Regions from separate parts of the Pseudarthrobacter sp. CC4 genome, predicted to be linked through region 3. Evidence: riboswitches for the same ligand, from Rfam matches in the RefSeq annotation. Region 3 holds a riboswitch; each other region holds the start of a gene.
What was found. Region 3 has a riboswitch for cyclic di-AMP ahead of PV768_RS06390 (M23 family metallopeptidase). Riboswitches for the same ligand answer to the same signal wherever they lie in the genome.
Positions count from the first base shown of each region.

Region 1 (5,307 bases), on a different contig from region 3:
CCTGGGCTGGCAGTGGTACGCGGTGCTCACCCGTAACTCCCGCTCCAAGGTCGTCACCGTCAACGAACTCGGCCTGCTGCCGTCGGAGGATTCGATCCTTGCCCCGGAATGGGTGCCGTGGGCGGAACGTGTCAGACCCGAGGACGAGCAGGAGCCGGAGCAGGTGCCGGCCCAGGAGCCGGAACAGGGCCAGGAATCCGGGGAGGAAAAGCCCGGCGACGGTGGACAGCCCGGCGACGAAGCAAGGACTTCCTGACCACACACGAACGGCGCCGTCCGGGATGATCCCGGGCGGCGCCGTCGTACGTTAAGGCTGCCGGCCTACTTGCGCAGTTCGCCCACCACGTAGTCGATGCTCGCCAGCAGGGCAGAGACGTCGGACGGCTCGATGGCCACAAACGTGGCGATGCGCAGCTGGTTGCGGCCCAGCTTCCGGTACGGCTCGGTGTCCACGATGCCGTTGGCCCGCAGGACCTTGGCCACCACGGCCGCGTCCACTGAATCGTCGAAGTCAATCGTGGCGATTACGTTGGAGCGCTCGTCCGGGTTGGCGACGAACGGCGTGGCGAATTCGGAGGACTCCGCCCAGCTGTAGATGCGTCCGGCAGAATCTGCAGTCCGCGCCGAAGCGAAGTCAAGCCCGCCGTTCGCGTTCAGCCACTGCACCTGGGCGTCCAGGGTCACCAGGGTGGACAGCGACGGCGTGTTGTAGGTCTGGTTCAGGCGGGAGTTGTCAATGGCCGTCTGGAGGTCCAGGAAGTCCGGGATCCAGCGGCTGGTGGACTTGATCCGGGCCGCGCGCTCCAGTGCAGCCGGCGAGAACAGGCCAAGCCACAGCCCGCCGTCGGAGGCAAAGTTTTTCTGCGGGGCGAAATAGTAGACGTCGCTCTCCGCCACGTCGACGTCCAGGCCGCCGGCTGCCGACGTCGCGTCAATAAGGACCAGTGAGCCCTCATCCGCGCCAGCCACGCGCTTAACGGGGGCGGACACGCCAGTGGACGTCTCGTTCTGCGGCCAGGCATAGGCATCAACGCCCGCCTCAGCCTGCGCAGCAGGGCGGGTTCCCGGCTCGGATTTGATGATGGAGGAGGCATCCAGGAAAGGTGCCTTGTTGGTGGCTGCCGCGAATTTCGAGCCGAATTCACCGAATGAGAGGTGCTGCGCCTTCTTCTCCACCAGGCCGAAGCTGGCGACGTCCCAGAACGCCGTGGAACCGCCCACGCCCAGCACCACCTCATAGCCTTCCGGGGCACGGAAGAACTGGCTCAGGCCTTCGCGTACGGACCCCACCAGGTTCTTGACCGGTGCCTGCCGGTGGGACGTTCCCAGGATGGTCTTCGATGCGGCGGACAAGGCATCGATCTGCTCCTGCCGGACTTTGGAGGGACCGGCGCCGAACCGCCCGTCCTTGGGCAGGAGGTCGGCGGGAATAGTGATGCTGGTTTCGCTCACAGGTGCTCCAATTTCGGCGTGGACGGGGTGTTGGTCCGGACGGATGTGGGTGCCAGGCAGTCGCGGCGACTGTGACTCGGGCCCTCCCTCATTCTGCCTGAACAGCTGTTTCAGCGGGAACCGGGACCGTCATAGTCCAGACATTGAGACAGGGCCCCTGCCCGCGCCGTCAACTATTCGGACAAACTCAAAATAGGCTAAGCTTTCCAACGGACCACGCTGCATGTGAAGGCGGTACGGTGGGACAACGCAAGGTACTGCGCTCGAGGAGCTGAGCTGGATGACGGATCTGATCGACACTACGGAGATGTACCTTCGGACCATCTTGGAGCTTGAGGAAGAAAACATCGTTGCCCTCCGGGCCCGGATCGCGGAGCGGCTGCGCCACTCCGGGCCCACTGTGTCGCAGACCATCGGCAGGATGGAACGGGACGGCCTGGTGGTTGTCTCCGGAGATCGGCACCTTGAACTCACGGAGGTGGGCCGGAAGCGCGCCACCGAAGTCATGCGGAAGCACAGGTTGGCGGAGCGGCTCCTGGCCGATGTCATCGGGCTGGACTGGGCCTACGTCCATGACGAAGCCTGCCGCTGGGAGCACGTCATGAGCGAACGGGTGGAACGGCGCATTTACGAAATGCTGAACCATCCCACTGAGTCCCCGTATGGCAATCCCATCCCGGGATTGGCGGCCCTCGGGGGCGAGGCGCAGGCCGCTGCGGACGCGGCGGTCAGCCTGCTTGAGGCCATGAAGACCTACGGCCCGGCGTCTGAGGTGACAGTCAGCCGCCTGGCAGAGCCGATCCAGGTGGAACCCGAGTTGTTGGTCCAGCTTGATGAAGGCGGAATCCGGCCCGGTGCCTCGGTCTCGCTGGAGCGGGTGGGGGAGTACATTTCGGTCCGCGTCCCGGGCATCGAAGGGGCCCTGGAGCTGCCGCCGGAAGTCGCGGCGCACGTCTTCGTGGCCGTACGCTAGGGACCGCTTGAGGCCTCCCGGCTACCCCAACGGGTGCCGGTTACGCAAAGATAACGGAATTGTTACTTTGGGACTTTTGCCCCTATAGTTAAACCCAAGCGTTGATACTAAAGCGTTACCTGATCTGGAGCCGAGCTCTGCCAGCGGATCAGGTGCACGAGTCATTACTGGCAGAGGCGGGGGAACCACAAACGGCAGCCGGGGGACTGCCTTGGGGTGAAGTCCGTCAGCAGCAAGCCTCTTCCAGTGAAGGATCCTCCGTGGATACCTCTGTGCCGAAGCTTGCTTACGGCGGACCGGGTCTTTGAACTCTCTGACCCGAATCCGACAGCTAACTTCGCAGGCTTTCCAGAGAGGAACCCTTCTTGTCCATGCAGACCCCCAGGGGACGCCGCCGCGCAGCGGTGCCCGCTTCGACGCCGCGGGTTGTTGAAGTCATCACCACGGAACGCCCCCGCGATCCCCACCGTGATGCGCGCCGCCGTCGTGGTCCCTTCCGCCAAGTCACCGAGTTCGCTGCTGCGAGCGGAATCGGCCAGAAGGCCGGAATCGCACTCGCAGCCACAGGCCTGGTGCTGACCGTGACGGTGCCGGCCACCAGCCCCGTGATGGCCACCGACGCTCCCGGTGTTACTCCGATGGCAGCCTCAGCCGTCACGCCGCAGCCGCAGATCTCAGCCGAGGCCGGTGCCCAGATCGATTTCAGCCGTTCCGCCGTGGTCACCCAGGCGGATCCGGACGGCAAGCTCAAGCAGCTTCTCAGTGCCCAGTCCGCCGGCTCGGTGTCACGTGCTGCCTCGGCAGGAAGCCTCGGCGCTCCACTGGCCACGCTGACCACAGCGTCCCCCTTCGGCTACCGCGTCAGCCCGATCACCGGTGGCTCAGGCGACTTCCACCGCGGCCAGGACTATGTGGCCCAGTGCGGTACGTCGGTCTTCGCTGCCGCCACCGGTACCGTGACCTTCGTGGGCTGGCACCAGTTCGGCGGCGGAAACCGCGTTGTGGTGGACCACGGCAACGGCCTGGAAACCACGTACAACCACCTCTCCTCCTTCAGCGTGAGGGAGGGGCAGACCGTCTCGCGCGGGGACGTAATTGCCCTTAGCGGGACCACGGGCGCCTCCACGGGCTGCCACCTCCACTTCGAGGTGCAGGTCAACGGCGAAGTGGTCGATCCGACTGGCTGGCTGTAGTCAAGTGACGGTGAACTATCAGATGATCGTGACTTGCCGTGACCTGAATGTGACATTCACTCAAAACTGCTGTACCGTCTAACTCGCGTCAACTTTTCCGAAGTTGACGCTCTTGTGCGGATTGCCTAACTCTGCCACCGCTCAAGGTCCGTTCGCATTTCATCGTCTGGCAGGGGCGGGGGAACCAATTTTGGTCTTGGCTTTGGCTAAGACCTTGGGGTTAAGTCGCAAAACTTCCTTGGAAGCAGCGCGGCCGGGTGACTCCCATCCGAATCCGACAGCTCACCTCGCAGGCATTGGGAGAGGCTACCTTCGTGTCTTCACGCAATAATTCTGCGCGCCACCGTGCGCAAACGGTTCGTACCAACCCCTTGGACACTATGTCCAAGGCTGTTAGTGCCAATGCCGGGACAGTAGGTCGCCAGGCTGCCGTTATCGCCGCAGCTTCCGGTCTTATCCTCAGCATGGGCCTGCCCGCCAACGCAGCGGACACCACCGCTGGTGTTTCCGCTTCCACCGAGTCCGGCTCCGCGCAGGCTGCCCTGGCAGTCACCGCAGCCCCCACGGCCACCGTGTCGTTCGAGCGGCCCGTGGTCAAGACCACTGCCGCCCCGAAGCCGGAGCGGGTGCGCCCACAGTCCACCGCCACGGAAACGGGCGCAGCGTCGAGTTCGGAGTCTGCAGCGGACAAGCTGGCCAAGACTGTCTCTTCCGCTTCCACCTCAGGCATTGCTGCCATCGCCTACACGGGCATTGGCAGCCCCTACGTCTGGGGCGGCACCAGCCCGGTCACCGGATGGGACTGCTCCGGCTTCACCCAGTGGGTTTACGCCCAGGCCGGCATCAGCATCCCCCGCGTCAACGCCTGGACTGCCATGACCCCCACCTCCACCCCGCAGCCCGGCGACCTGGTCATGCAGAACGGCGGAGCGCACGTCGGCATCTACGTCGGCAACGGCATGATGGTCAGCGCGCTCAACCCCTCCCAGGGCACGCTGCTCCACGCCGTAGCCGCCACCGGCACCTCTTCGTTCTTCACCATCAGCAAATAGTTCTTGGACCCTCGGGTCCAAGAACTATTTCTTTGCTCCACCACGCTTTCCGCTAACACCACATCCCCGTTCGGGGCGTGCCGGCGTACCCCCAAGATGCCGGCGCGTCCACATCCCTTGGTGCCCACAACGGCCTGAGGAAAACGAAAGAGAGAACTGATGACTACTCGTGCTACCGCACGGCATCGCGCCGAGGTCACCAAAACCAGCTCAATCGCCATCATCGCCAAGGCTGTCGGCGAGAACGCCGGCGGCGTAGGCCGCCAGGCCGCTGTCATCGCCGCCGCTTCCGGCCTGGTACTGACCAGCGGCATCGCGGCGAACGCTGCCGACTCCAACGTCCAGCGCGACTCCGCTCCGGCTTCCACCCTGGAAGTTGAATCCGCCGTCGAAGCCCCCATCTCCGCGGCCTCCACGATCAACATCACCTTCGAAAAGCCCGCCGTCACCACCACGCCGGCCCCGGTTATCGAAGAACCCGCACCTGTCGAGGTCCAGGAGGCCGAGCCGGCCCCCGTCGCCCAGCCTGCTGCTCCCAAGGTCACGGCCAAGGTTTCCACGGCCTCGGCCCCGGCCGCCGCTCCCACTGCTTCCGCCAGCGGCAAGGGTGCAGCCATCCTGTCGGCTGCATACGCCC
Region 1 covers NZ_JARCCZ010000002.1:323,709-329,015, reverse strand. The annotation lists gene PV768_RS02710 (DUF3027 domain-containing protein) at 1-256, shown strand, start outside; gene serC (phosphoserine transaminase) at 322-1,452, opposite strand; gene PV768_RS02700 (metal-dependent transcriptional regulator) at 1,733-2,425, shown strand; cyclic di-AMP (ydaO/yuaA leader) riboswitch at 2,544-2,786, shown strand; gene PV768_RS02695 (M23 family metallopeptidase) at 2,797-3,618, shown strand; cyclic di-AMP (ydaO/yuaA leader) riboswitch at 3,731-3,928, shown strand; gene PV768_RS02690 (C40 family peptidase) at 3,999-4,670, shown strand; gene PV768_RS02685 (NlpC/P60 family protein) at 4,830-5,307, shown strand, end outside.
Region 1: it holds a riboswitch for cyclic di-AMP, as region 3 does, so the genes downstream of both, PV768_RS02695 (M23 family metallopeptidase) here and PV768_RS06390 (M23 family metallopeptidase) in region 3, are expected to answer to the same signal.

Region 2 (5,307 bases), on a different contig from region 3:
AGGCAACGCGCGAGGTCCGCACCGAGCCCGTCACCATCGAAACGCCCGTCAGCACCACCGTGGGCACGGCGTTCACCAAGCCCACCCCGCTGGTGGTGCCCATCCTGCGCGCGGGCCTTGGAATGCTCGAGGGCATGACCAAGCTCGTCCCCACAGCTGAAGTGGGCTTCCTCGGCATGGCCCGTGACGAGGAAACCCTGGACATCATCACGTACGCCGAGCGCCTGCCTGAGGACCTTACCGACCGGCAGATCTTCGTCCTGGACCCCATGCTGGCCACCGGCGGGACGCTGCGCGAAGCCATCAAGTTCCTGTTCAAGCGCGGCGCCTCTGATGTCACCTGCATCTGCCTGCTTGCTGCTCCGGAAGGACTGGCGAAGCTGGAGGAAGAACTCTCCGGCGCCAACGTCACCATCGTGCTGGCCTCCATCGACGAAAGGCTCAACGAGAAGTCCTACATCGTTCCCGGCCTCGGCGACGCAGGCGACCGGCTGTACGGCATCGCAGGCTAAAGCCAGGCCTTTCCTGTTCCCGGCCGCAGGGCTAGCCTGTGCGGATGGACTGGAAACTGGAACTGGTGTTTGTCCCTGTGTCCGACGTGGACCGGGCCAAGGATTTCTACGTCAACAAGGTGGGGTTCAATGCCGATTTCGATCAGCGGCCCACGGACTCCATCCGCTTTGTCCAGCTGACTCCTCCCGGCTCGGCCTGCTCCATCTGCATCGGGGAAGGGCTCACGGACGCGCCTCCGGGTACCGGCTCGAACCTCCAGCTCGTGGTCAGCGACATCCAGGCTGCCTACGAGCACCTGAAGGGCAACGGGGTGGACGTGAGCGAAGTGGACGTGCAGGACTGGGGCCATTTTGTGTACTTCGCGGATCCGGACGGGAACCGGTGGGCCGTCCAGTTCATCCCCGGCCGGGACGCGGGGGAGCAGCAGAAGTAGGTTACTGCATCCCGCCTAGTACCAGTTGTTCGACAAGTGGAAGTTCAGTGCACCACACGGCGACTGGTAGCGCTCCTGGATGTAGTTCAGGCCCCAGTTAATCTGCGTGCGGTAGTTGGTGAGGTAGTCGGCTCCGGCGCTGGCCATCTTCTCAGCCGGCAGGGACTGGACGATGCCGTAGGCGCCGCTGCTCGGGTTGGTGGCCGTGGTGGTCCAGTCCGATTCCTTGGTCCAGAGGGTCTGCAGGCACTGCATCTGGTCCGGAGCCCAGCCATAGGAAGCCAGCTGGCCTGCGGCGTACGCCTGGGCGCCTGCGGGATCATTAACTGCGACGACGGGTGCGGGCTCGGGTGCCGGGGCCGGAGCGGGTTCCGGCGCAGGAGCCGGTGCGGGCTCGGCAACGGGAGCAGGTTCGGCTGCCTGCGGGACAACGTTGATCTGCTCGGCTGCGGGCTCAGGCGCAGGGTTGGCCCGGATTTCGCTCTGCTCCATGCTCAGCTTGGAATGGGACTCCGAAGCCTGCGCCCCGGTGGCTGCCACGCGGGCACCCGTGTCGGTGGCCTGGCCCGCAGCGCCAACTCCAACAAGGAGGGCGCAGGATGCTGCCAGCAGTCCGGCGCGCCGGCCGACGGAGGGGAATTTGCCTGCTGCACGCGTGGAGCGTGCATCCGTGCCTGAATTCGGGCGTGGTTTTACAAGGAACTTGGACATAATAGATCGCCTCTCACACCTGCGGAGTTAGCTGTCGGGTTCGGATGAGGGCATCCGGCCGCACGGAAGAAACACGTGCAGGCTTAACCCCAAGGGCAGTCAGTGCCCGGGACGGTGGGTCCCCCGCCTCTGCCGTTGTTCAAGAGGAATCCGGGAAGTGGCAGAGCTTGGCGTCAACCCGGGATATGCGGCCCGAACGGGGACCGCACCCATTCGACGGTACAGGAGTTCGGCGCATAAGTCACATTTTGGTAACGGAGGTCACGATGACGGCGCGCCGCCTTGTGCCATTCCCGGCATGAGGGGTAGCTGCAGGGCGAACTGCGTGCGGCCGGGTTGCGACGTCACCGTTACCCGTCCGCCGTGGGCCTCAACAATGGACTCGACGATGGACAACCCCAAACCGCTGGTTCCTTCAGCGGCGGACGCGCCGGGCGCGCTGGTCCCCGCACGTGCCGCGTCTGCGCGGGCAAACCGGGCGAAGACCCGGTCCACGAACTCCGGCGGAATGCCGCCGCCGTCGTCCGTTACGGTCACCACTGCGGCGCCCTCCGGCGTTTTCTCCACCCCCGTTACCACCGTGGTTCCCGGAGGGGTGTGCTTGCGGGCGTTGGAGAGCAGGTTCATCAGCACCTGCCGCAGCTGGGACGGATCCCCGTTCACCACCACCGGTTCGTCGGGGAGCTCCAGCCGCCAGGTGTGCCCTGGCGCCATGACCTTCTCATCGCTGACGCCTTCCACCACCAGCTGGGTCAGGTCCACCTCGGCAAGCTTCAGCGGCTGACCCTCGTCGAGCCGCGCGAGCAGCAGGAGATCCTCCACCAAAGCGGTCATCCGTTCCGACTGGCTTTGCACCCGTGCCAGCGACTTCTCCCCGTCCGGAGTGAAGTTTTCCGTCATTCTCATCAGTTCGGTGTAGCCGCGGATGGCGGTCAGCGGCGTGCGCAGCTCATGGGAGGCGTCAGCCACGAACTGCCGGACCTTGGTCTCGCTCTTCTGCCGCGCCTGCAGCGCATTCGCAACGTTGTCCAGCATGAGGTTCAGCGCGTGCCCCACGCTGCCCACCTCAGTTCCAGGGTTGGAGTTCGACGGCGGGACGCGAACGGCAAGTGCCACCTCGCCGGCGTCCAGGGGCAGCTGCGAAACCCGGGTGGCCACCTCGGAGAGCTGTTCAAGGGGCTTCATGGTGCGGCGGATCAGGACCGTGCCCACCAGCCCGATCAGGAGCAACCCGCCCAGCGAGACGAACACGAAGGTCCACACCAGGGACGTCAGCGTGCTCTCCTTGGCGGCCAGGGGGAGCCCTGTGACCAGGACGTCGCCGAAACTGGTCTTGACCGCAATCAGCCGGTAGTCGCCGTTTGAGAGCGTGCGGTCAACGGGCCGGGCATCGGTGGCCAGTGCGAGCAGGACCTGCTTGTCCTCGGAGGACAGCGCAGAGCGCGTAGTGTCCGGGGCCAGGAAGCCGGCGCTGTTGACCTGGCCGTTGAGGATGCGGGCGTTCAGTGTTCCCACGCTTTGTCCGCGGGAATCCAGGGGGTCCCTGCCGTTGAAGCCGCCGGAGGGAAGCCGGCCGGGATCGTTGGAGCGGGTTGCGGCCTGGCTCAGCTGCTCGTCCAGCTGGCGGGTGAGGAAGGAGTCCATCGAGGCGTAGCTGGCTACGCCCACCGCACCGCAGATGGCGATCAACAGCGCCATGGCCAGCAGGATAAGGCGTGTGCGCAAGTGCCAGGTGGCGGGTTTGAGCCAGCTCCGGGGCTGCGGCTCCGCGGTGTGCACGGAGGTCATGGCGCGCCTACTCCGCCGGCTTGATGACGTACCCGGCGCCCCGCACGGTGTGGATCATGGGCGGGTGCACGGCGTCCACTTTCTTGCGCAGGTAGGAGATGTAGAGTTCCACGATGTTTGCCTGCCCGCCGAAGTCGTAGTTCCACACCCGGTCCAGGATCTGGGCCTTGCTGATGACGCGCTTTGGGTTCTCCATGAGGTAACGCAGCAGCTCGAACTGGGTGGCCGTCAGCTGGAGCTCCTCGCCCGCGCGGGTCACCTCCCGGGTGTCGACGTTGAGCACAAGGTCTCCCACTACCAGTTCCGCAGTGTCCATGGCGGCAACTCCGGAGCGCTGGACCAGCCGGTGCAGCCGCAGCAGGACTTCCTCCATGCTGAAGGGTTTGGTCACATAGTCGTCGCCGCCGGCAGCGAGGCCCACGATCCTGTCCTGGACCGCGTCTTTGGCGGTCAGGAAAAGCGCGGGAACCTCGGGTGCGAAAGCGCGGATCCTGTTCAGGACCTCGACGCCGTCGAACCCTGGAATCATGACGTCGAGGATCAGGACGTCGGGGCGGAAGTCCTTGGCCAGCTTCACCGCTTCCGGGCCGTCGGCAGCTACTGCCACGGACCAGCCCGCCATGCGCAGCCCCATGCTCATGAGTTCAGAGAGGCTGGGTTCGTCATCCACGACGAGGGCCCTGATGGGGGAGCCGTCCGGATGGGTGAGTTTGGGGAGGTTGTTTGTCATGGAGTGCGACGTGGCCATGGGACAACTTTCCGATTATTGGTTTAAGCCCGGCTATGGCGTTCCTGTGACCAAGCTGTGAATCCCAGCCTAGCGAGCTGGATGCCGGAAATGCGGCCGCTCCTGCGTGGCCGCTGCTGCGGGATTGCCGTCGCGCGGCAGTTTTCCGGGAAAATTTCTTGTCCGAAAACGCGGGCGGCTGGACACGCCAGCAAGGCGGTGAGTGGGATTTCCCTATCAGTCCCAGTCTTGAATATTTTCGACGGGAAGCACCATGCTGTCGAACAAAATTCTGCCTAGGGGCGGAATCGGACGCCTCCAAGGGATAACAAGCGTTATTTTTATGGCTCCGCCAGAATCGTGATTTGCAGCACATTAGCCCAGTTCGTCTCATTATGCGGACGATCGCGTCCATTGTTACTTGCAAGTTGGCATTGTTACGCTGCACACTTCCAATGTGAACAAGAACTCAACAGCACCTGCATACGCAGAATATTGGCCCAGCACATCCGCTGCTGCCGACATGCGCTGTTTCGAATGCACGCCTGACCTTCCCACCCTCCGAAGTTCTTAGGCATTCGCCCCCAGCCCAGCGTCGGGCGCCCCTCCCCAGTTCGCATTGCGGGGAAACCCAGCATTCGGGCCGTGATGACGGCCATTCACATTGAGGTAAGCACTTATGTCAGTTGCATCCGGATACGTCCACATCTCTGTCCGTAACGCCGCCAAGGCGGGCCAGCAGACCGGCCTCCGCCCCGGCTTCGGCCCCCGCCCTGCCCTTGCTCCCTCTGCTTCCGGAAGCAACTTTCCCGCCCAGGGCTACGCGCCCCAGGGCTATAACCCCAATTCCTACGGGCAGCTCCGTGCCGTCCAGCCTGCCGACGCGGCACCGATGACGGCCCCCACTCCCGTAGTCGCCGGTCCGGCTGCTGTCCGGCCTGTCGCCAATGACAACGTCGCCCGCGGATTCGTGCTCTACATGGGCATCGACGAGGAAACCGCGGCGGCCGCCGGGACCTCCATCGCCAAGCTGGCCCAGGAAATCCGCGCCTACGCCCAGTCCCTGGTGTCCGGGGCCGAAAGCTACGCAGCCGTCGCCGTGGCCCCCGCAGGCACTCCCGGTTCCGCGCTCGAC
Region 2 covers NZ_JARCCZ010000026.1:73,536-78,842, reverse strand. The annotation lists gene upp (uracil phosphoribosyltransferase) at 1-512, shown strand, start outside; gene PV768_RS17565 (glyoxalase superfamily protein) at 557-946, shown strand; gene PV768_RS17560 (hypothetical protein) at 962-1,657, opposite strand; cyclic di-AMP (ydaO/yuaA leader) riboswitch at 1,663-1,823, opposite strand; gene PV768_RS17555 (ATP-binding protein) at 1,919-3,445, opposite strand; gene PV768_RS17550 (response regulator transcription factor) at 3,453-4,193, opposite strand; gene PV768_RS17545 (winged helix-turn-helix domain-containing protein) at 4,852-5,307, shown strand, end outside.
Region 2: it holds a riboswitch for cyclic di-AMP, as region 3 does, so the genes downstream of both, PV768_RS17560 (hypothetical protein) here and PV768_RS06390 (M23 family metallopeptidase) in region 3, are expected to answer to the same signal.

Region 3 (5,307 bases):
GGACGACGGCCGCGCCGGTGCCGTAGATCAGCCAGGCCCGCCGTCTGTCAGCGGCCCGCTGTTTGGCCTGCACTGCTGCCAGGAGCGCTTTGCGGTCCTCACCGGCTTTTGGTTTTCCGGTCATCGGCGGTCTCACTCTCTTTTTGGGGCGATCAGAGTCGGCTTCGGAGTTCTTCAAGGGCCGTGATTTCAGCTGTCTGTGCTTCGAGGATACGGGCAGCGAAGTCCCGGACCTTCGAGGTTTCCGCCAGCCGGGTCCCGGCGGTGGCCATGGCGACACCTCCTTGATGATGGCGGATCATCAAATCAACGAACAGACGGTCGGCCTCCGCACCTGAAGCTTCCCGCAGCGCCTGCATCTGTTCCGGGGTCGCCATGCCTTCCATGGCACCTTCAGGGCCGGACGCCTGGGCGGTATGCGCGGCTCCGGTTCCTTCATGTGCGCCGCCGGGCGTCATCCAGGCCATCGGCGGCGCTGTCCCGGCCGGGGACAGTCCCCAGTCCTGCAGCCAAGCGAACATCTGCCCGTTCTGATGCTGCTGCGCGGTGGCAATATCGTAGGCGACCGCCCGGACCTCGGGGTGGTCGGACTTGTCCCGAATCACCAGGGCCATCTCCACCGCCTGGGCATGATGGGTCTGCATATCCCGGGCAAATCCGGCATCCGGGCCGGAGTCCGGGACGAGTGCGGGCGCCGCGGAAAGCCGGCCCAAAGCGAAGAAGCCCAGCCCCGTGAGGGCCACTACTATGACGAAAACAGCCCAAAGCCGCTTCCGGTGCATTGGTGACGTTGCCGGCGCCTGGTCGCCCGGTTCCATGAGGGTCACGGCCGGAGCCAGCCCTGGGGATCCACCGTCACGCCGTCGCGGACGATTTCGAAGTGCAGGTGGCATCCGGTGGAGTTTCCGGTTGTTCCGGCCCCGCCGAGCCGCTGGCCCTTGGCCACCACGGAACCGACGGAGACCTCTATTGAGGACAGATGGTTGTACGTGCTTTTCATCCCATTGCCATGATCGACAACGATGCGGTTTCCGCCGCCGTTCTGGGACCATCCAGCTTCCACGACGGTCCCCGAGCCGGCCGTGAACACTGCCGTCTGGCACGAAGCCACCAGATCCAGCCCGGTATGCAATTCACCGGACGCGCCCGTGATCGGGCTCGTCCGGAACCCGAACGGAGAGGAAATGGACATGCTGGCCAGCGGAGCGCCCAGGGTGGTATCCACGGGCACAACCGTTGGCGGTGCCGTCGCTGCAGCGGAAGGAACTGCGGAGGGGGTCCCTGCGGTGGATCCTGTTGCGGCAGGCGCGGGCGTCTCAGGCCGTTCGGCCGGACGGGTCCCGACGTCAGTGCGCTGATAAGTGATGACCGCCTGTTCCTGCGCTGTTATGGCCGGGGCTGCCTCCACAGCGGCCGGCTCGGCGGCGGGAACGGTGCCGGCGGCAATAAGCCCGGCATGCGCGGCGGGTATGCCGGCTGCAAGCATCACGACGGCGGCAAAAGCGGAGGCCCCGGGAAGCCAGACAGGGCGCGGGGACGGGGCCACGGGACGGACGGCGCGGCGCGCAGTTCTGGCAGCACCGGCGCGGCGCCGGGAGCGGTCACTGGGCAGAGCGCGGCGGCGGCCATGGAGGGAGGAGGGCACAGCGGAATCCTTTCGGGTCGCCTGCGAAGTTAGCTGTCGGGTTCGGGCCAAGGAGAAAGCCCGGACGCCCGTGGAGCCGGCCCTCGTGGCCCGGCACAGTGTGCGTCTTCACCCCAAGGCAGCAAGCTGCCGTTTGTGGGTCCTCCGCCCCCGCCGTTCATGTTCGGATCTGACACCGCCGGCGGGGCTGAGCGTGCGGCGTCGAGGGCTCAATACAGGAAAGCCTGAACTAACGTTACCTAAGAAAGCCTGAATATCACAATCTGATAACAGCAGCAAGGAAGGCGCAGTTCTACGCTTCGTAAAATTCATCTGCAGATATCTTCATATGACCAGGCCCGCGGGTCAAGTTGACCGGGCCCTTTATCGGCGACGGGGTTCAGGTCTGTCTGCCAGCTGCTGCAGGTAGCTGTTGTAGGCGTCCAGCTCCGGGGTTCCTCCGGTGAGCTCGGCCCGCTCAATTCTGGCGTTGGATCTGGCTTCCTCACGCTGCCAGCGGACCAGGATGAACATCAGCAGAAGCACTCCGGGTAATTCCCCGTAGGACCAGGCCAATCCGCCGGCTACGCCCTGGTCCGTCAGGGGGTTGATGTTCCAGCTCGCAGGCGGCGTGGCAAAGAATTTAACCATGGGAGTGGTGGCCATCATGATGACCACCCCGAAGAACGCGTGCAACGGCATCTCTGCGAAGATATCGATCATCCGTCCGAAGTGGGTTTGGCGGCTCGGCAGCGGGTCAGCGGAAATCAACGGCACGGTGAAGAGGATCCCGGAGATCAGGAACAGCAGTTCCAGGCCGACGTGGCCGTACCAGTTTGGCAGCAGCAGGTCCGCCAGACCGGAGAAGTACACGCCGTAAAAGCTGAGCAGGAACAGCGGGACCATGAAGGCCGGGTGAATAGCAACGCGTCCCCATCGGGAACGCAGGCCCCATAGCGCGGCCCGGAGGGCGCGGCGGCCCAGCCTGCCGTGGGGTGTTGCCCGCAGCAGCAGTGTTCCTGGTGATCCGATGACCAGCAGCGGCGGAACGGCCATCATCAGGGTCAGTTGCTGGAACATAAAGATGGAGAACATCCGCAGTCCGTACCCTTCGATGCCGGCTCCCATGACCACGATGATGGCCAGGCAGCCGACCAGGAAGGAACACGTCCGCACCACGGACCAGCCCCGGCCCTGCCGCCACAGCCGGATCGCCCCTGCCAGGTAAAGCGCCGCGGCCAGCAGCGTCAGGGCAGGGATCAGCGGTACCGGCTGCAGGTTCGGCGCCAGGTATTCAGGAAGCGAGGGCGGCAGCGACGGAAGCCAGACCGGACCGGTGATCTCAGGCTCAGACATGGCAGCACCGGCTGTCGCACTGTGCGGGCAGGCCCGCCCCTGTCAGGGTGCCTGGCCGCCTTCGACCATGCGCAACCGGTCCTTGCCTGTATGTCCAACGTGCGTCAAGCCGAGATCGAGGAGCATGCGGACGTGCGAATCCGCCAGAGAGTAGTAGGCCATCCTGCCCGAGCGGCGCACCTGAACAACCCGCGGCCCGCGCAGCAGGCGAAGGGCGTGGGAGACGCCGGACTCGCTCAGCCCGGTAGTTGCTGCCAGGTCGCAGACGCACATTTCTCCTTCGAGAAGGGCGATCAGGATCCTGACCCGGCCAGGGTCCGAGAGCAGCCCGAAGATCACCGCCAAGTCGGTTACGTCCGAATCTCCTGGCATCCTGGATCTGACCGCGCCGACTTTTTCTGCGTCGACGAGCCGGACCGAACACTCCGGCCCGGCGGGGACCCGGGGTGGAATCTGCATCATCCATCTAGGCTACCTTTACGCGCTAAAGCTTCGAGTTCCCCCGGTTACGTGCGGCAAGTGCAGGAGGCCCGCGGCGCCGGGGGAGTGCACGCCCTGACACGCACGTTTAACGTGTGAACAACTCTACAGATAATCTGGTGTCGCGCGCTGTGCTTCGTTTCGCGCTCCATCCCCACCCTTCCGTAGGGGCCAGGACCAGGTTAGGACGTATTGTGGCGCTCAAAGTCTCCACTTCACAGGAGAGGCCCGCTGTCTCACCCCGGCCGGTCTGGCTGGCAGCCGCCTGCGCAATCGCCCTGGTGGTGGTTCTGGCCGCGACCGCCTACGGCAGGGGAACTCTTCCGGCCGAGACCCGGGACCCCGGGGCGCTGGTCCAGTGGGGATACGGCCTGGCACAGACGGTGCACAACCTCGCGGCGGCGGCAACGATCGGCGGACTCGTCTTGGCCGCTTTCATTATCCCGCCCACCCTGAGAAGCTCAGGCCGGGCGTCAAGGACACGCCATGACGAGCAGGGCCCGACAACAGGCGCTGAGCACCCCGCCTTTACCCGGATCATGGTCCTGGTTTCGGCCACCAGTGTCATATGGACCCTCTCCGCCCTGGCGGTCCTGGTCCTGGGCTTCGCCGACATAGCCGGCGTCCCGGTCTCCGGCAGCCCCGAATTTTCCGCGGGCCTTGTCGCCTATATGACACAACTGCCCAGTGGAAGCGCCTGGCTGTCGGTCGTCATCATCGCAGCGGTGGTGTCAACCGCGGTGTTCGGTGCCCGTTCTCCCGGCCCCCTGGCCGCGGCCGCGCTGCTGGCGATCGCAGGACTGGTGCCCGTCATCCTTATCGGCCATGCCTCCAGCGGCACCGACCACGAACAGGCCACCAATTCCCTGGGCCTTCACCTGGTCGGGGTGTGCCTCTGGTTCGGCGGACTGATCGCCCTCGCCGCCGCCGGAACAGCCCTGGGCAAGGACACAGCCGCGGTCCTTCGCCGGTTCTCCTCCCTGGCCTTGTTCGCCTTCATCCTGGTCTCCGCCTCGGGCATCATCAACGCCTCAATCCGGCTGCCGCTGCCCGAAGGACTGACCTCCCCCTATGGTGTCCTGGTGATGGCTAAAACCGCCGCCGTCATCATCCTGGGCATCATCGGATATCTGCACCGTACCCGCCTCATCCCCGCCCTGACCCGGAAAGACGGGCCGGGTGCAGGCAGGGTGCTGTGGCGGTTCATCGTCGCCGAACTGCTGATCATGGGCGCCGTCAGCGGCCTCGCGGCGGCATTGGGCCGAACGCCTCCCCCCGGTGGGGAGGAGATCCGCGCCGCCCTCACCCCGGCAGAAGTGCTCACCGGATACCCCCTGCCGCCGGAGCTGACCCCCGAACGCTGGTTTACCGTCTGGCGGCCGGACTGGCTGTGGATTGCCGTGGCCGCCACCGCTGCCGTCCTCTACCTTTTGGGCGCGCATCGCCTGCGCCGGCGAGGGGACAACTGGCCGTGGATCCGGACGGTGCTCTGGCTCACCGGGCTTGCGGCGCTGGTCTTTTTCACCTCCGGCGGCCCTTCGGTCTACGGCCGCATACTTTTCAGTGCGCACATGGTCGACCACATGGCCCTGACCATGGTCGTCCCCGTCTTCCTGGTCCTCGGCGCGCCGGTTACCCTCGCCCTGCGCACCCTGGCTCCACGGCGGGACGGCTCCCGCGGGCCCAGGGAATGGATCATGGTCCTGGTCCATTCCCGGCCGGCCGCGGTCCTGACCCACCCGTTGTTCGTTGCGGCCAACTTCGCCGGCTCCATCGTCCTGTTCTACTACTCGGACGCCTTCGGGTTCGCCCTGCGTGAACACGCCGGACACGAGCTGATGACAGCC
Region 3 covers NZ_JARCCZ010000007.1:4,956-10,262, reverse strand. The annotation lists gene PV768_RS06400 (DUF3105 domain-containing protein) at 1-124, opposite strand, end outside; gene PV768_RS06395 (DUF305 domain-containing protein) at 153-818, opposite strand; gene PV768_RS06390 (M23 family metallopeptidase) at 824-1,645, opposite strand; cyclic di-AMP (ydaO/yuaA leader) riboswitch at 1,650-1,830, opposite strand; gene PV768_RS06385 (cytochrome c oxidase assembly protein) at 2,009-2,980, opposite strand; gene PV768_RS06380 (ArsR/SmtB family transcription factor) at 3,023-3,442, opposite strand; gene PV768_RS06375 (cytochrome c oxidase assembly protein) at 3,655-5,307, shown strand, end outside.

Region 4 (5,307 bases), on a different contig from region 3:
GCCGGCTTCAATCGGCAGCTCAGGCCCAGGTCGACTCGACTGCAGGAAACAACCCCGGCAGGTGGGGCGCAGCCCTGGTAACGGTACAGCCAGGAACAGGCAGGGTCCTGGCGATGGCTCAAAACACCGTATTCCTGCCGCAGGAGGGCAAGTTCGACACCCATCTGAATTTCAACGTCGACAAATATGACGTCAACGGCGGCGATCTGAACGGTGCCGGAGGGTTCCAGCCCGGCTCGACGATGAAGCCCTTCACGTTCGCCCAGTGGCTGAACGAAGGAAAATCGATTACCGCCACCGTCGATGCTTCAAAACGGGTTTATCCAACCGGCTTTCCGTGGAAATCCAGCTGCGGGAAAGTCCTCGGTGCCTACAGCACAGCGGAAAAAACAGCGGGGCGTGATGCAGCGGAAGACCTTCAAAACGCGGAGGAAGGATTTTATCGGTCCATGCCCGTCAACTACGGCCTTTACAACTCGATCAACACCGCTACTTTCGCTTCAGCAGCACAGCTGGACTTCTGCGGCATCCAGAAGGTCGTCGACTCCTTGGGCCTGAAGAACGGGTTGGACAGCTCGCCGGTCAATATGCACCAAGTGGGGAACCTGCTTGGAGCGATTGGCGTCTCACCGCTGAACATGGCCAACGCATATGCCACCTTCGCAAACGACGGAACATACTGCCCTCCAATTGCCTTGACCGAAGTCACCACCGCCGAGGGAGAGAGACTTCCTGTGCAGCAATCCAGCTGTAAGGCAGTCCTTAAACCGGAAGTAGCACGAGGCGTTAACCATGTCTTGCAGGATGTACTCAAGCGAGGCTCCGGCGTATACATCAGCCCAAAGGTCCAGCAGAGCGCACCTGCGGCTGCCAAGACAGGTACGTCCAACAACAATGGGGCGACGTGGGTTGTCGGGTACACCAGCGGCCTCGCCACCGCCTCATTTTTCGGCGACGCGCTCGAAGGCCAGCAACGGGCCGGCCAAAATGTCACAATCAACGGAAAGTTTTACAAGGGCATCGACGGGTACATGATCGCGGGACCCCAATGGGCCAATTACATGTCCCAGATCGCCGGGCTTTACCCAACAAATGACTTCCCTGCGCCACCTGCATCCATGATGAACTCCCAACCCTCGAGCCCCGCCACCCGTTCGTCGCCGACTGCGCCCAGCGCTGCTGCTTCGACCCAACCCGCCGGCGAATAGCACCCGCCGGCAAAGTTCAACTGCTCCCGCTGGCACCCAACCGCTCCCCCCAACGGGTCCCGGCACGACTACCAAGGACATGCAAAATGCTTACCCGATCAGTAATCGCCGCCACCAACGGCATGGCTTCTCTCACTACATCCCCTTCCCCCGGGCCCGGCAGCGACGGACTCAAGCCAGGACTGACTGCCGATCAAGTAACCCCCGGGTTCCTCGGATTCGCCATGACAGCCTTCATGGTCATCGGAGTCGTACTGCTTATGGTTTCGATGACCAGACGCATACGCAGGGTGCGTTACCGAGCCCAGTTCAGCTACACCGGACAAGCAAGCGAACAGTCAGTGGATGGCGACGAAAAAGATACCCCCAGGGTTGACAATTCCGGCAGACCCCAACATCCAGGGAAACCAGAAAGCGCCCCGCCCGTCACAGGCCCGCCATCAGACGGTTCCTGACGGACCAGTGCTTCCAGCAATCGGGCTGCGACGAGATCCGCAACCAATCTGACCGTTATCAGATGTAGGAGGACGGATCGACGGTCACATCATTGACCAAGACCTCGAAATGGAGGTGGCAGCCAGTGGAAGCGCCGGTTGTCCCAACACCTGCAATGAGTTCGCCCTGCGCAACTGCTTGGCCCAAGGAAACACCAATGCTGGCCAGATGGTTGTAGGTCGTCTTCAGCCCGTTGCCATGCTCCACCACGATTCGGTTGCCGCTGCCATACGGACTCCAGCCAGCCTCGATGATTTTGCCCGCACCGGCAGCGAATACCCCAGTGGAACACGCTCCCGTGAGGTCAATGCCGGTGTGCAACTCAGCGGCGGCTCCGGTGATGGGGCTGACTCGGAATCCAAAAGCGGAGCTGACATTCATCGAAGCCAGCGGAGCCCTCAGGCCCCGGGACGCAACACTGGGGGCGGCCTCAGCAGCCGTGACCACCGGCACTGGTGCTGCCACTGCTCCCGCGGGCTGCGCCGGTTGGGCCGGTGCGGGAGCAGGCTGGGAGGTCACCGCCGGGCTGTCAAAGGTCAGCACCGCACCCGGTGATGCAGATACCGGTGCCTCCGCAACAGGAAGTACGGAAACGGCGGCCCCGTCCCGGACTCCGGCGCCCAAATCCGCATGGGCGGCAGAAAGGGCTGTCAAGGCAATCATTCCGGTCACGGCGGCTGCGACACCCAGCCGCTGGCCGCGGACACGGACGACAGCCTCGTGAAAAATGGGGAGGCGGGGAGGCTTGGAAGCACGAAGGGCACGGCGACGGCCGTGTCCGGACTGGGCAGACAAAATAGAAGTCCTCTCGGCGCCGGCGAAGTTAGCTGTCGGATTCGGACGAATGGACTGTCCGGCCGAGGCGGACGACGCCTTGAACAGCGCCACCAGTCGGCTTCACCCCGAGACGCACCAGTGCGCCGTAAGTGGGTCCTCCACCCCCGCCTTGAGTAGGTCATAGTTCACGGCCGTCGGCGGGGTTTGGCGTAACGGACATGCATACCCTTCGGGGGTATACCCTTTCCAGACTAGCGAATGATTCGCAGATGTTACAAATCCGTTATCTGTAGCGGTGTGCTGGCGCCGGCGCCCCTTGGGTGCCGGCACCGCCCCCCTGAGCATTGTTCAGTCTCAGCAGCATTCTTAGAACGCGGCCGTGCTCCACACACTGCACGCCGGGCGGGAAATTCCCAGAGGAAACGGAGACGTCGTTACCAGAATGTGACAGACTTTGCTGGTTTGAAGTACGGTTTGATTTGTGCTGGCCTCTCCTTGAGGCGGCATTGCCTGGTGCACTTTGCGCCTGAGGCGGCCGGGTGCCTCCCGCCGCACCAACCTCCGGTATCGGCGCTACGGCTGCCTGCTCTCGCACTCCTGAAAAGAAAGACTCACCAGACATGACCGTTCAGAACGACCTCAGCCGTGAAGATGTTGCCTCCTATGAGGCAGAGCTCGCGAAACGGACTCCCTCGCTCTACTCGCGCTATATCGGTGCGATGCTCTACTTCATGGGTGCGGCCCTTATCGCCGGCGCCGTCGTGCACTATCCGGTCAACCCGGGCCTGTACACGATCATCTGCGTCGTCGGTGCGTTCGTGTTCCTCCTCGGCACCATCGTCAATGAGTTCGTGCTCGTCGATGAGCGCCCGATGCTGAGCCGGGCCATCTCGCTCGTCGCGTTCTCGCTCCTGCTCTCCTTCGGCGTCGGCCTGGTCGGCGGCGGAATCCAGCACTTCGAACAGTTCCCGGAGCGCAGCGCCTGGATGACTCCGATTGGCCTAGTGATGTCGTACGTCGCGTTTATCGCCAAGGATGCCAAGGGCGGCCTGCGCCACCTGGTCAGCCCGTTTGCCGCAGGTGTCGTGTTGGTCGCAGCGCTGACGTGGTTCGGTATGTCGGCCCTCGCAAGCACCATCGACTCCGAGAGCCACAGCCACGACTCCACGCCGGCACCGTCACAGGCACCCGCGGAGGCTCCGACCAGCGAAAACCGCACTCCCGACAAGCCGACGGAGGCCCCCGCAGCGCCCGCACCCGACACCCACACGTCGCACAGCCACTAAAGCCGAAACCCGGCATGCTCAACCGCACATGCGTCCGCTCCTATTCCGGGTAAGGGTCTGCCCCGTCAATGTGGGATCGGGCCGGTTCCGCGGTGGCGTAAAGGGAGTTGAGCTGGCGGTAGAGCGTTCGGGTGATGTAGCGCTTGAGGGATCTGCGGATTTCGCGGTAGCTACGGCGTCCCCGGGTGCGTCTGGTGACGTAGTCCCGTATTCCGGAGTCATGGATCCGGGTCATCGTGATGGTGGGCAAGGCCCGGTTGAGGCGTACCCCGAATCCACTAGACGGTCGATGGCCTCGCGAAGGTTGTCCCCGGCCAACCAGGGATCCTCCGGTGTCCAGGGCGTACCCGCCTCCGCCACTTAACACTCCTCACGTTCGGCCGTGTTTATGGACCGCAGTTAAGCAACGGCGCCCGCGGCGTGAACCGCGTGCGCGGCCGGTAGTTCGGGGCTTGTGCACCAAGTAACCAGAGGGTTGGGCTGGCTCCTGAACAGTTACCTGAGACCGAGGCCGGGGAGTCAGCCCCGGCAGACAGTACACCCCAGTGAAGGCTAGAAGGACCCGCCCTATCGAGGCAGCGCACCGCACGGAACTGACGGACGCTTCCGGAGTGCCCCGCACCGTGATCAGCCAGCACCTCGCCAAACTTCGCCTCAGCGGCCTCGACGACACCCGAAAGAACGGCCGCCACATCATCTACTCCCTGCGCGACGGACACCTGATCCGGCTCATCACCGAAGTCATCAACCACGCAGACCACATGGTTACCGGAGAAGCCCGCCACCGATGATCGGCCAGGACGCTGCCAGACCAGCCAGGCGCCCCCGATTTCCGCGACAGCGGCGAGCATGAACAACACGACGGACTTGGCAATGGGCATATTCCCTATCCTGTCATTGGCTGACTCGTCACGGTTTCGGCTCCCACCGGTCGAGGCTGGCTCACGATCCCTTTATATGTTGCGTTGGCGGAAAACTGCCCGGCTTGGCGTCGAAGTCGTAATGCTGGGTCGGGTAGGCATAGACATCGTTAGGCGTCATCAGCGTGGCGAAGAACGGGTTCCATCTGTCCGGGAACGGCATCGAGCGGGAAAGCGTCTGTCGGGTTTCGCGTTCCAACTGCCGGGACAGTGAAGCTATGGTTTTCTCGAGTTTTCGGCCCATCCGCCGCTTGTTATAGACCAGCGAGGCGGCGCGGGAGCCCCCAATAGTTCACGAGTCAAAGGGGGCGAGTTCCCGCATTCAGCACTGCCGCGAAGGCCTTACGGACGGGGCGCGGAGCCTACTGACAGCGCGGCGACGCTGCGATCAGCAGCGCGGCCGAGTCGGCGATCATCACCGTGAAGGTGATGCCGAAAACGATGATCAGTTTGCCGCGCTGGCCGGCGGCGTCGCCGCCGTGGGAGTGTTCGTGCCCGCTGCCCACGGTTCAGTCACTCGGGCGGATGTTCACTGTCAGGGACTGCGGTGGAGTCTCGGACTCGTACCCGGCGCAGCAACCCGACCCTTCCGGGGTGGCACCGCTGCCGGCATCCTTGGCA
Region 4 covers NZ_JARCCZ010000023.1:56,512-61,818, forward strand. The annotation lists gene PV768_RS16145 (transglycosylase domain-containing protein) at 1-1,208, shown strand, start outside; gene PV768_RS16150 (M23 family metallopeptidase) at 1,722-2,498, opposite strand; cyclic di-AMP (ydaO/yuaA leader) riboswitch at 2,504-2,670, opposite strand; gene PV768_RS16155 (hypothetical protein) at 3,101-3,766, shown strand; gene PV768_RS16160 (hypothetical protein) at 3,807-4,016, opposite strand; gene PV768_RS16165 (ArsR/SmtB family transcription factor) at 4,312-4,557, shown strand; partial or broken gene PV768_RS16170 (hypothetical protein) at 4,588-4,647, opposite strand; gene PV768_RS16175 (hypothetical protein) at 4,709-4,930, opposite strand; gene PV768_RS16180 (hypothetical protein) at 5,049-5,192, opposite strand; gene PV768_RS16185 (hypothetical protein) at 5,196-5,307, opposite strand, start outside.
Region 4: it holds a riboswitch for cyclic di-AMP, as region 3 does, so the genes downstream of both, PV768_RS16150 (M23 family metallopeptidase) here and PV768_RS06390 (M23 family metallopeptidase) in region 3, are expected to answer to the same signal.